2 regions of the Salinicola sp. DM10 genome follow, and region 1 is predicted to be linked to the other one. Evidence: predicted binding sites of a transcription regulator. Region 1 holds the regulator's gene; the other holds the start of a gene.
What was found. Region 1 encodes sigma-54, which starts transcription at its own class of promoters, with help from an activator protein. Its sites were predicted from a motif close to TGGCACNNNNNTTGCTNT; they were not measured.
Positions count from the first base shown of each region.

Region 1 (5,483 bases):
TGACGTGGTGATCGCCCTCTCCAACTCCGGCGAGACCCAGGAGATCACCGGCTTGATCGCCCTGTTCAAGCGTCTGGGCGCCCCGCTGATCAGTCTCACCGGCCGCTCCCACTCGACCCTGGCCCGCTACAGCGACGTGCACATCGATGTCGGCGTCTCGCGCGAGGCGTGCCCGCACGACCTCGCGCCCACCTCATCGACCACCGCCGCCCTGGCGATGGGCGACGCCCTGGCCCTGGCGCTGCTCGAGGCGCGCGGCTTCAGCCCCGAGGACTTCGCGCTATCACACCCCGGCGGCACCCTGGGCAAGCGGTTGCTGCTGCGCGTCAGCGATCTGATGCACGGTGGCGAGCGGCTGCCCTGCGTGCCCGCCGGCAGCCCCCTGCGTGTGGCGCTGCTGGAGATGACCCGCAAGGGCATGGGCTTCACCTGTGTGGTGGATGAACATCAGCGCCTGGTCGGTGTCTACACCGACGGCGACCTGCGCCGTACGCTGGACCAGCGCGGCGATTTCGACCTGCTCAAGGTCGATGACGTGATGACCCGCGGCGGCAAGACGACGACGCCGGACATGCTCGCCGCCGAAGCGGTGCGCATCATGGAAGACAACATGATCACCGCCCTAGCGGTGGTGGAGGCGGGCCGCCCGATCGGCGCCCTGCACATGCACGACCTGCTGCGCAGCGGCGTGATCTGAAATAGCCGCTGCTCGCGCCCATGCCGATGCCGGGTCGAACCCGATGCCAGTGTCGAACTCGATGACGACAAAGGAGATCGCGTGACAGCCACGCCACGAACTCGCTCCCCCTGGTGGCGCCGCCTCGGCCTGCTGGCCCTGCTGCTGGCCCTCGGCGGCGGGCTCGCCTATCTCGACCAGCGCAACGAGCGCGCCCCGGCACCGGCGCCCAGCGACCCCGCCGGTGAACCCGACTACTTCCTGGAAGACGCGCAGATGACGCGCTTCGACGAGCAGGGCCGCGCCTATCAGCGGCTCGACACACCGCGCATGGTGCACACCCCGGCCGACGACGTAATCCGGGCCGAAAAGCCACACGGTTACCTGATCGACGATGATCAGCGCGAGTGGCAGATCACCGGCGACCGCGGCCAGCTGGCCGAGAACGGCAACCTGCTCACCCTCGAAGGCAACGCACGCTTGGTGCAACCGGCCAACGCCTGGAGCCTGGAGACCCAGACGCTTCACTACGACAACCGTAGCGCGCACGCCTGGAGTGACACCTCCTCCGTCTTGCGTCAGCATAACCAGACCATGCGCGGCGATCGTTTCGACGCCTGGATCAATGAAAATCGCATGCGTCTGACCGACAACGTGCAGGGCCGCCTGCCACAGCAACCTAAGGATCAAGGATCATGAGGCGAGAACTCGGCCAACTGCTGGTCTTGACCGCACTGGGACTCTCCAGCCTGCCCACCCTGGCGCTGGAGAGCGATGCCGCGGCGCCGATCGAGATCGCCGCCGACCAGCTCGAACTCGACGATCGCCAAGGCACCGCGGTCTACACCGGCAAGGTCGACATGCAGCAGGGCAGCATGCAGCTCAAGGCCGCTCGGGTCGAGATCAAGCGCGGCAAGAATGGCGAAGTGAGCCTGGTGACCGCCACCGGCGGCGGTGGCGAGCGCGCCTATCTGGAGCAGAAGCCTGCACCCGATGAAGCCTTGGTCAAGGGCTGGGGCGACAAGATCGTCTATCACGCCGCCGAGCGCCGGGTGGAGCTGATCGGCAACGCCGAGCTGCATCAGGCACGCGATACCTTCGACGGCGCCTACGTCGAATACTATCTCAACTCGCGCCGGGTCAACGCGCGCTCCAGCACCAGTGGCGACGGCAGCGGTGACGGCCGCGTGCGCATGACGCTCACGCCACGTCAGCAGACCCAGTGACGCGCCCTTTCGCGAGGCAAGGAAGAAAGCGATGAAAACGCTAACGGCCGCCAACTTGGCCAAGAGCTACAAGGGGCGTCGAGTCGTCCATGACTTCAGCCTGACCCTGCGCCAGGGCAGCATCGTCGGCCTGCTCGGCCCCAACGGTGCCGGCAAGACCACCTCCTTCTACATGATCGTGGGGCTGGTCAAATCCGACGCCGGCAGCGTGCATATCGACGATCGCGACCTGAGCCGCGCGCCGATGCACGAGCGCGCCCGTGCCGGCATCGGCTATCTGCCGCAGGAGGCCTCGATCTTCCGCAAGCTCAGTGTCGCCGACAACATCATGGCCATCCTGGAGACGCGCAAGGATCTCGACCGCGCCGGGCGCCGCGAGCGCCTGGAGCAGCTGCTGGGCGATTTCCACGTCGACCATATCCGCGACAACCTGGGCATGTCGCTCTCCGGTGGCGAGCGGCGCCGGGTGGAGATTGCCCGGGCACTGGCCACCGAGCCCGCCTTCGTGCTGCTCGACGAACCTTTCGCCGGGGTCGACCCGATCTCGGTGGGCGATATCAAGAACATCATCCGCCAGCTGCGCGATCGCGAGATCGGCGTGCTGATCACCGATCACAACGTGCGCGAAACGCTGGATATCTGCGACAACGCCTACATCGTCGGCGATGGTCAGATCATCGCCGAGGGGCGCCCGGAAGCGATTCTCGACAACCAGCGGGTGCGGGATGTCTATCTGGGGCACGAGTTCCGCCTCTAAGGTCGCGCCGCCCCCTTCCCAGCCCGCTGCGTCACCGCAGCGGGCTGCTCCCTCTCGAAGCCACCAACGCCCCATCCGAACGCACCGTGGCATAATTCTTGCATAAAGTTAGCGCTCAAAGCGTTGCATCCCCCGCAGGCAGTCAGTAACGTAAGGGCATCCTATCGACCGGCGGCCACCGCCGCCCCCTTGCGTGTCCATGCCATGTCCATGAAACCTTCACTGCAACTGCGCGTCGGCGCCCAACTGACGATGACGCCACAGCTGCAGCAGGCGATTCAGCTGCTGCAGCTGTCGACGCTCGATCTGCGCCAGGAGATCCAGCAGGCGCTCGAGACCAACCCCATGCTCGAGCTGGACGAAGAGTACGCCGAGCAGGCAGTCAGCGAGACGCCCGAGGCGGAGTGGGCCAGCGACATCCCCGAGGAGCTCGCCCTCGACAGCGAGTGGAGCGATACCTACCAGGACATCGCCCCCAGCGCCGCCCCGGCCAGCGCCGACGAATGGCCGGACCTGGAGCGCAACGCAGCCGACACCACGCTCCACGACCATCTCAACTGGCAGCTCGCCATGGGCGAATTCGACGCCCAGGAGCGCCTCATCGGCGAGTGCCTGATCGATGCCATCAATGCCGACGGCTACCTCGACGGCACGCTCGACGAGCTCACCGCGGGCCTGCGCGAGCAGTACCCGGGGGCGGTCACCAGCGCCGATGTCGAACGCATGCTGCTGCGGCTGCAGCAGTTCGACCCCACCGGCGTGGGCGCCCGCGACCTGCGCGAATGCCTGCTACTGCAGCTCGGCGCCCTGCCCGCTGACACCCCGCTGCTGCCCCAGGCCAAGCGGCTGGTGCGCCAGTTCCTGGAGGCGCTGGCCGGCGACGACCGACGCCAGCTCAAGCGCCGCCTGCGCCTCGACGACGCCGAACTCGAGCGCGTCGTCGCCACCATTCGCACCCTCGACCCGCGCCCCGGCCAGGCCTTCGACCACGGCCAGCAGGACTATGTGATTCCCGACCTGGTGGCCCGCCTGACTCAGGACGGCTGGCGCATCGAACTCAATGCCGAGGCACTGCCGCGGCTGCGCATCCAGCCCGACTACGCCGCGCTGATCCGGCGCGCCGACAAGAGCGACGACAACACCTTCCTGCGCCAGCACCTGCAGGAGGCACGCTGGCTGATGAAGAGCCTCTCCAGCCGCAACGACACCCTGCTGCGAGTGGGTCGCGAGATCATGGCGCGCCAGGTCGACTTCCTCGAGCGCGGCGAAGAGGCGATGAAACCGCTGATCCTGGCCGACATCGCTACCAGCGTCGACATGCACGAATCCACCATTTCGCGGGTGACCACGCAAAAGTTCATCCACACCCCGCGCGGGGTGTTCGAGCTCAAGTACTTCTTCTCCAGCCAGGTGGGCCAGCGCGGTGAGAGCGACAGCGTCTCCAGCACCGCGATTCGGGCACGCCTCAAAAAGCTGATCGGCGAGGAGTCGCCGCGCAAGCCGCTCTCCGACAGCAAGCTGGTGGAGCTATTGGCGCAGGCCGACATCAGTGTCGCCCGGCGCACCGTGGCCAAGTATCGCGAGGCCATGGGCATCCCCGCCTCCAGCGAACGCAAGCGACTGTCTTGAATGGACTTTTAGAATTCACGCCAGCCCGCGGCGATCAATCGCCCGCGATCCCTTTGCAGCGCGGAGAAAAGGGTTACAATCAGAGGTGCCACATAAGCCGCAACAGGAGCGCGCCATGCAAGTGAACGTCACCGGCCATCACGTCGAACTGACCGACGCCCTGCGGGACTACGTCGACGAGAAACTCGCACGTCTGGAGCGCCACTACGACAACATCACCAACGTTCAGGTGACGTTGAGCATCGAGAAAGAGCGTCAGCAAGCGGCTTGCACGCTACACGCAGCGGGCGGCGACATACATGCCGAAGCCAGCGACATCGACATGTATGCCGCGATCGACGCCCTGACCGACAAGCTGGATCGCCAGCTGGTCAAACACAAAGAGAAGGCACAGGCCCGCGCGCAAGGCGCAGGCGCCCGTTAATTCCCCGATGATCACTCTGGAAACCATTCTGCCCCCCGAACGCACCCTCTACGGTGTGACGGGGGGCAGCAAAAAGCGTCTGCTGGAATTCTTCAGCACCTTCATCGCCCAGAATACGCCCAGCCTGGACAGTCAGGAGGTGTTCAGCCGCCTGATCGGGCGCGAGCGCCTGGGCAGTACCGGCATCGGCAACGGGGTCGCCATTCCGCACGCGCGCAGCCCGCACTGCAAGACGCCGTTGGCCGGCTTCATGCGCCTCGAGGATGCCATCGACTTCGATGCCATCGACGGCGAGCCGGTGGATCTGGTGTTCGTGCTGCTGGTCCCGGAGGAGGCAGACGATGCCCATCTTTCGCTGCTGGCCGAGGTCGCCGGCATCATGAATCAAGGCAGCGTGCGCCAGAAGCTGCGTCAGGCCGGCTCGCAGCGCGCGCTCCACGACACGCTGGTCGACGCCATCCGCCATCACCAGGACAGCGAAGACGGATAGGGACTGCATGCGACTCGTCATCATCAGCGGCCGCTCGGGGTCGGGGAAATCCATTGCGCTGCAGGCGCTCGAGGATCTCGGTTACTACGCCATCGACAACCTGCCGGCCAACCTGCTGGCGCCGCTGATCGACGAGCTCAGGTCCGCGCCGCCCTCGCGGCCCAACGTGGCGGTGAGTATCGATGCGCGCAATCTGCCGGAGGCGCTGGAGCGCTTTCCGGTGCTGCTCGAAGGTGTGCGCGAGCGTGGCATCGATACCCAGGTGGTCTATCTCACCGCCG
Region 1 is NZ_JAFLEN020000002.1:516,431-521,913, reverse strand. Features, by position in the region: gene J0A90_RS11010 (KpsF/GutQ family sugar-phosphate isomerase) at 1-697, shown strand, start outside; gene lptC (LPS export ABC transporter periplasmic protein LptC) at 779-1,375, shown strand; gene lptA (lipopolysaccharide transport periplasmic protein LptA) at 1,372-1,902, shown strand; gene lptB (LPS export ABC transporter ATP-binding protein) at 1,934-2,659, shown strand; gene J0A90_RS10990 (RNA polymerase factor sigma-54) at 2,864-4,288, shown strand; gene hpf (ribosome hibernation-promoting factor, HPF/YfiA family) at 4,404-4,712, shown strand; gene J0A90_RS10980 (PTS sugar transporter subunit IIA) at 4,723-5,202, shown strand; gene rapZ (RNase adapter RapZ) at 5,210-5,483, shown strand, end outside.

Region 2 (5,483 bases), 110 kb from region 1:
AGGCTGTAGCACCTGATTGATCACCCCCAGCGACATGCCGGCGACCAGGGTGCCCCACAGATTGCCGACGCCGCCGAACACCACCACCAGGAAGGAGTCGACGATATAGCCCTGACCCAGGTTCGGCCCCACGTTGGTGAGCTGTGACAGCGCCACCCCGGCAAGCCCCGCGACCCCGGCGCCGAGACCGAAGGTGAGCATGTCGACCCGCGCCGCGCGCACGCCCATCGCCCGCGCCATGGCGCGGTTCTGGGTCACTGCGCGCACCTCCAGGCCGAGCCGGGTATAGCGCATCAGTGCCCACAGCGCGGCGAACACCAGCAGGCAGAAACCGAGCACACCGAGACGATTCAGGGTCAGCGACAGCGCATCGTTGATCTGCCAGGCGCCCTGCAGCCACTCCGGCGACGCCACCCGCCGGTTGAGCGGGGAGAACAGCGTGCGCACCAGCTGCTGCAGGATCAGGCTCAGGCCGAAGGTCGCCAGCAGCGTTTCCAGTGGTCGGCCCTTGAGAAAGCGAATCACCGTCCGCTCGATCAGCACGCCGAACGCGCCGGCGACCAGAAAGCCGCCGGGGATCGCCAGCAGCAGCGCCAGCCCCGGCTGGCCCGGCAGCGCCTGCTGGATAAGCCAGGTGGTATAGGCACCGAGCATGATCAGCTCGCCATGGGCCATGTTGATCACTCCCATGACGCCGAAGGTGATCGCCAGACCGATCGCCGCCAGCACCAGGATCGAGCCCGCGCTCAAGCCGAAGAACAGCGTCTGCGCGCGGTCGTACCAGGCACGCTTGCTTTCGATGCCGTCGAGCACCTGCTGCGCCTGACTGGCGAGTTCACCGTCACCCGCGGCGACCGTGGTCAGCGTATTGCGCACGCGCGTGTCGAGATTGCCCTTCAGGGTCTTGAGCGCGGTAGCGTCACCCTGCTGCACGCGGTAGAGCGCCAGCGCGATATCGAGCCGGTCGCGAACCGTCGCACTCTCTTCCCGCTCGCGGCTCGCGCGCACGCTTGCGACATTGTCGGCGTTCACATCACCAATCAGCCGATCCGCCGCCGCCAGGCGAGACCTCTCGTCACCCTCGGCGAGAGAGAGCGAGGCGATCATGCCCTGGAGCTGGGTGCGCAGATCGTTGTTGATCTTGAAGATATCCACCGTGCGCCGTGAGCCGCTGCCGGCCTCGGCAAAGGTGATCGCATCGATCAGCGGCCACTCACGGCCGCTGTCGTCGGTGACGATATAGAACTGCTCGCCGCGGCGCTCCTTGCCCAGACGGCCATCGAGCAGCGCCTGCAGCCAGCGCGTCTTCTGACTCGCCTGGCTGTCGGCGATCGCCTGGGCGGCCTCGCCCTTGGCCTCGAAACTGCGCGTATCGAGCGCTTGCAACAGCGCTCTGGCCTGGGGCTCGCCGACCGCCGCCGATGCCGTGGTAGCCAATGCCGCGCACAGCAGCAGGCCGAGCAGCAGCGAGTGGCAGATCCGGCGAGCGCACTGGCGGCCTCCGGCGTGGAAATTCATCATCATGATGGAACGCTCATGCTGCGTTACCGTTGGCCCCGCGCCATCCGGTGGACGGCGCGGGCACGTGCTCGGGCGGTGAGCGCCGCGGCATGGCCGCGGCCCGGCACCGCCTCCGATCAGTTGGCCCCTGCACCGTCCTCGCAGACCATGCGCTCGACATCGAGCTTTCCGCAGCGCAGCGGCGCGCGCCAGTCGCTGATCAGGTTCTTCGACGCCGGCAGGTAGTCGGACCAGGCATCACCGGCCACCGTGGTCGGGGTCTGCCACACCACGCTGAACTGACCATCGTCCTGGATCTCGCCGATCATCACCGGCTTGGTGATGTGGTGATTGGGCATCATCGTCGCCGCACCGCCGGAGAGGTTGGGCACGGTCACGCCGATGATCGCGTCCTTGACCGCGTCGACATCGGTGGTACCGGCCGACTCGACCGCCTTGAGCCACATGTTGAAGCCGATGTAATGAGCTTCCATGGGGTCGTTGACCACCGCGTCCTTGTTGCCGGTATAGGCGACCCAGGCGTCGATGAAGTCGTAGTTGGCGTCGCTGTCGACGCTCATGAAGTAGTTCCAGGCGGCCAGATGGCCAACCAGCGGCGCGGTGTCGATGCCGGTCAGCTCCTGCTCGCCGACCGAGAACGCCACGACCGGGATGTCCGAAGCCTTGATCCCCTGATTGGCGAGTTCGTTGTAGAACGGCACGTTGGCATCGCCATTGATGGTCGAGACCACCGCGGTCTTCTTGCCCTGACTGCCGAAATCCTTGACCCGGGAGACGATCGACTGCCAGTCGCTGAAGCCAAACGGGGTGTAGTTGACCATGATGTCGTCGTCTGCGACGCCATGGTCCTTGAGGTAGGCCTCGAGGATCTCGTTGGTGGTGCGCGGATAGACGTAGTCGGTACCCAGCAGCGCCCAGCGCTCGACGCCCTGCCCCATCAGATAGTCGACCGCGGGGATCGCCTGCTGGTTGGGCGCGGCGCCGGTATAGAAGATGTTCTCGGAAGACTCCTGGCCCTCGTACTGCACCGGGTAGAACAGCAGCCCGTCGAGCTCCTCGACCACCGGCAGCACCGCCTTGCGCGAGGCCGAGGTCCAGTTGCCGAAGATGACATCGACGCGCTTGTCACCGGTGAGCATGCTGCGCGCCTGCTCGGCGTAGCGCGACCAGTCGGAGGCCGGGTCCATCACCACCGGCTCCAGCTGGCGCCCGAGCAGCCCGCCGGCCTTGTTCTGCTGATCGATCAGCATCAGCATCTCGTCTTTCAGCGTCGATTCGCTGATCGCCATGGTGCCGGAAAGGGAGTGGAGGATACCGACACGGATCGGGCCATCGTCGGCCGCCAGCAGCGGCGCCGAGAACCCTGCCAGCGTGGTGGTGAACACGGATGTCGCGATCAGTTTGCGTAGGGCTGTTGTTGTCATGAGACGCTCCTGAAGGATCCCTGGTTCGGTGACCGGCGCCGCCGGCGCACCCTGCCCCTACCCTCATGCATTTTCCGTGCCCTTTTTCCTCTCTGTAGATCTTTCGTATACAAAAATAGCCCCGGAACGCACCTTCAACGCGCGCCCGGGCCGGCCGCCAAGCCCCTCTGGGCGCTCGACCTCCCCCGCAGGTAAAACGAATTCCTGAAGCAAGACAGTGTGTTGGCTTCACCTCAAGACGAGCCGCCAGATGCACCATATTGGAGACAAAAAAAGACGCTCGTATCACGAGCGCCCCAAAAGCGTGCAAACCACCGATCGAAATGCGCTGGCGCCTTCGCGCCAGTTAATCAGAAACGCAGCTCATCCATGGCCATCAACCCCGCCGCCGCCGCTTCGAGCTGGCGCGCGTGGGTGTCGCTGCGCGGCAGCAGACGCTCGAGGAAGTGCTGCCCCACGATCAGCTTGTCGCGGTAGTCGGCCTCACCCAGCGCACCGCCCTGGTCGAGCCCACGCACCGCCGCGCGAGCCGCCTTCCACCACATCCAGGCGTAGACGCTGAGACCGGTGAGCTGCAGATAGTCGTGGGCCGCCGCCCCGGCCTCGGCCGGATCCTGCGCCGCGCGTTCGAGCAGTTGACGGGTCGCCTGTTCCAGCCGCGTTGCGGCAGCCTCGGCAGCGGCATGGAAGGGCCGCAGGCGCGTGTCATCGGCGGCGCCGTCCTCCAGGTCCGCGCGCAGGCGCGCCAGCAGACGCTCGACATAGGCGCCACCGTTACGCACCAGCTTGCGCCCGACCAGATCCATCGCCTGGATGCCGTTGGTGCCTTCATAGATCATGGCGATGCGCGCATCGCGCACGAACTGCTCGGCGCCCCACTCGACGCAATAGCCGCTGCCGCCATAGAGCTGCTGGGCCTCTACCGTGGCCTCGAAACCACGATCGGTCAGAAATGCCTTGGCTACCGGGGTCAGCAGCGCGACCATCTCCTCGGCACCAGCGCGGGTCTCGGCCTGCGGATGGTAGCGGGCGCGGTCCAGCTCGCGGGCGACGAAGGCCGCGAACAGCCGCCCGCCCTCGTTCCAGGCACGCACGTCCAGCGCCATGCGGCGCACGTCCGGATGCACCAGAATCGGGTCGGCGGGCTTGTCCGGCGCCGCCGCGCCGCCGGGGGCACGGCTCTGCAGGCGCTCGCGGGCGAAGTCGATCGCACTCTGATAGGCGATCTCGCCCAGGCCCAGACCCTGCATACCGATCGACAACCGCTCGTAGTTCATCATCGTGAACATCGCCGCCAGGCCCTGGTGCGGCTCACCGATCAGCTCCCCCCGCGCCGCCTCGAAGTGCATCACGCAGGTGGCGCTGGCCTTGATCCCCATCTTGTGTTCGAGACCGCCGCACACCACGCCGTTGGCCTCGCCGGCCTGCCCCGCGTCATCGACCACGCGCTTGGGCACCAGAAACAGCGAGATGCCCTTGGCGCCCGGCGGTGCGTCGGGCAGCTTGGCCAGCACCAGGTGAACGATGTTGTCGGTGAGATCGTGCTCGCCGCCGGTGATCCAGATCTTGCTGCCGGTGATTGCGTAGCTGCCGTCATCGTTGGGCGTCGCGCGGGTCTTGATCAGACCCAGATCGGTACCGCAGTGGGGCTCGGTCAAGCACATCGTGCCCAACCATTCGCCAGCGTAGAGCCGCGGCAGATAGCGCGCCCGGGTCTCCGCGTCGGCGTACTGATCGAGCAGCAGCGCGGCGCCGTTGTTGAGCGCCAGATAGAGCGCGAAGCTCGAGTTGCTGGCATAGAGCATCTCGTCGAAGGCCAGCGTGAGCAGCTTGGGCAGGCCCTGACCGCCCAGCGCCGGGTCACCGGCGAGCCCGCACCAGCCGCCCTCGGCGAACTCGGCGAAAGCCTCGCGGAAGCCCGCCGGCGTGGTCACCCGTGCGCCGTCGAACTGGCACCCCTCGGCATCGCCGCTGGCATTGAGCGGCAACAGCTCGGCGCTGACCAGCCTCCCGGCTTCTTCCATCACCGCATCGGCGAGTTCGGCGTTGAGCTCGGCTGTCGCCGGCATCGCCGCCCATTCACGCTCGGCGGCGAAGACCTCTTCGCGCACGAAACGCAGATCGTTCAGCGGGGCTCGATAGTGTGCCATGACCTCTCCTGCGGCGAATGTCGAATGCAGCCAGTTTCAAACGTTCGTTTCAATATACGTCGAATGCCACCCGACGTGCACTCTGACCTTGGTCTAGCAGGCTGCGCGAGCGCCGCTATCCAGGCAATCGCGGTCTCGTTCCACACGCCCTGCGACCTTGGTATAGACGCTGTGCGGCCCGGCGTCGCGGGCAGATACGTGGCGCGCGCGCCGGGGACGGTTGGAAGCACCGACTTGATTCAGGATAATTACAAAACTTGCACGTTCGTGACGATCCGCCAGACTAGAGGCGCAATGGCGCATCGCCGCGACCGCCAGCGAGTCAATAACGGGACGCGATCTCGCCACGCCCTGAAGGCGTGGCCCGATCCGTCATGTGGTAATCATT
Region 2 is NZ_JAFLEN020000002.1:410,301-415,783, reverse strand. Features, by position in the region: gene urtB (urea ABC transporter permease subunit UrtB) at 1-1,524, opposite strand, end outside; gene urtA (urea ABC transporter substrate-binding protein) at 1,638-2,945, opposite strand; gene J0A90_RS10525 (acyl-CoA dehydrogenase C-terminal domain-containing protein) at 3,296-5,095, opposite strand.
Region 2: the regulator sigma-54 is predicted to act here: its motif matches at 3,010-3,027, upstream of urtA (urea ABC transporter substrate-binding protein).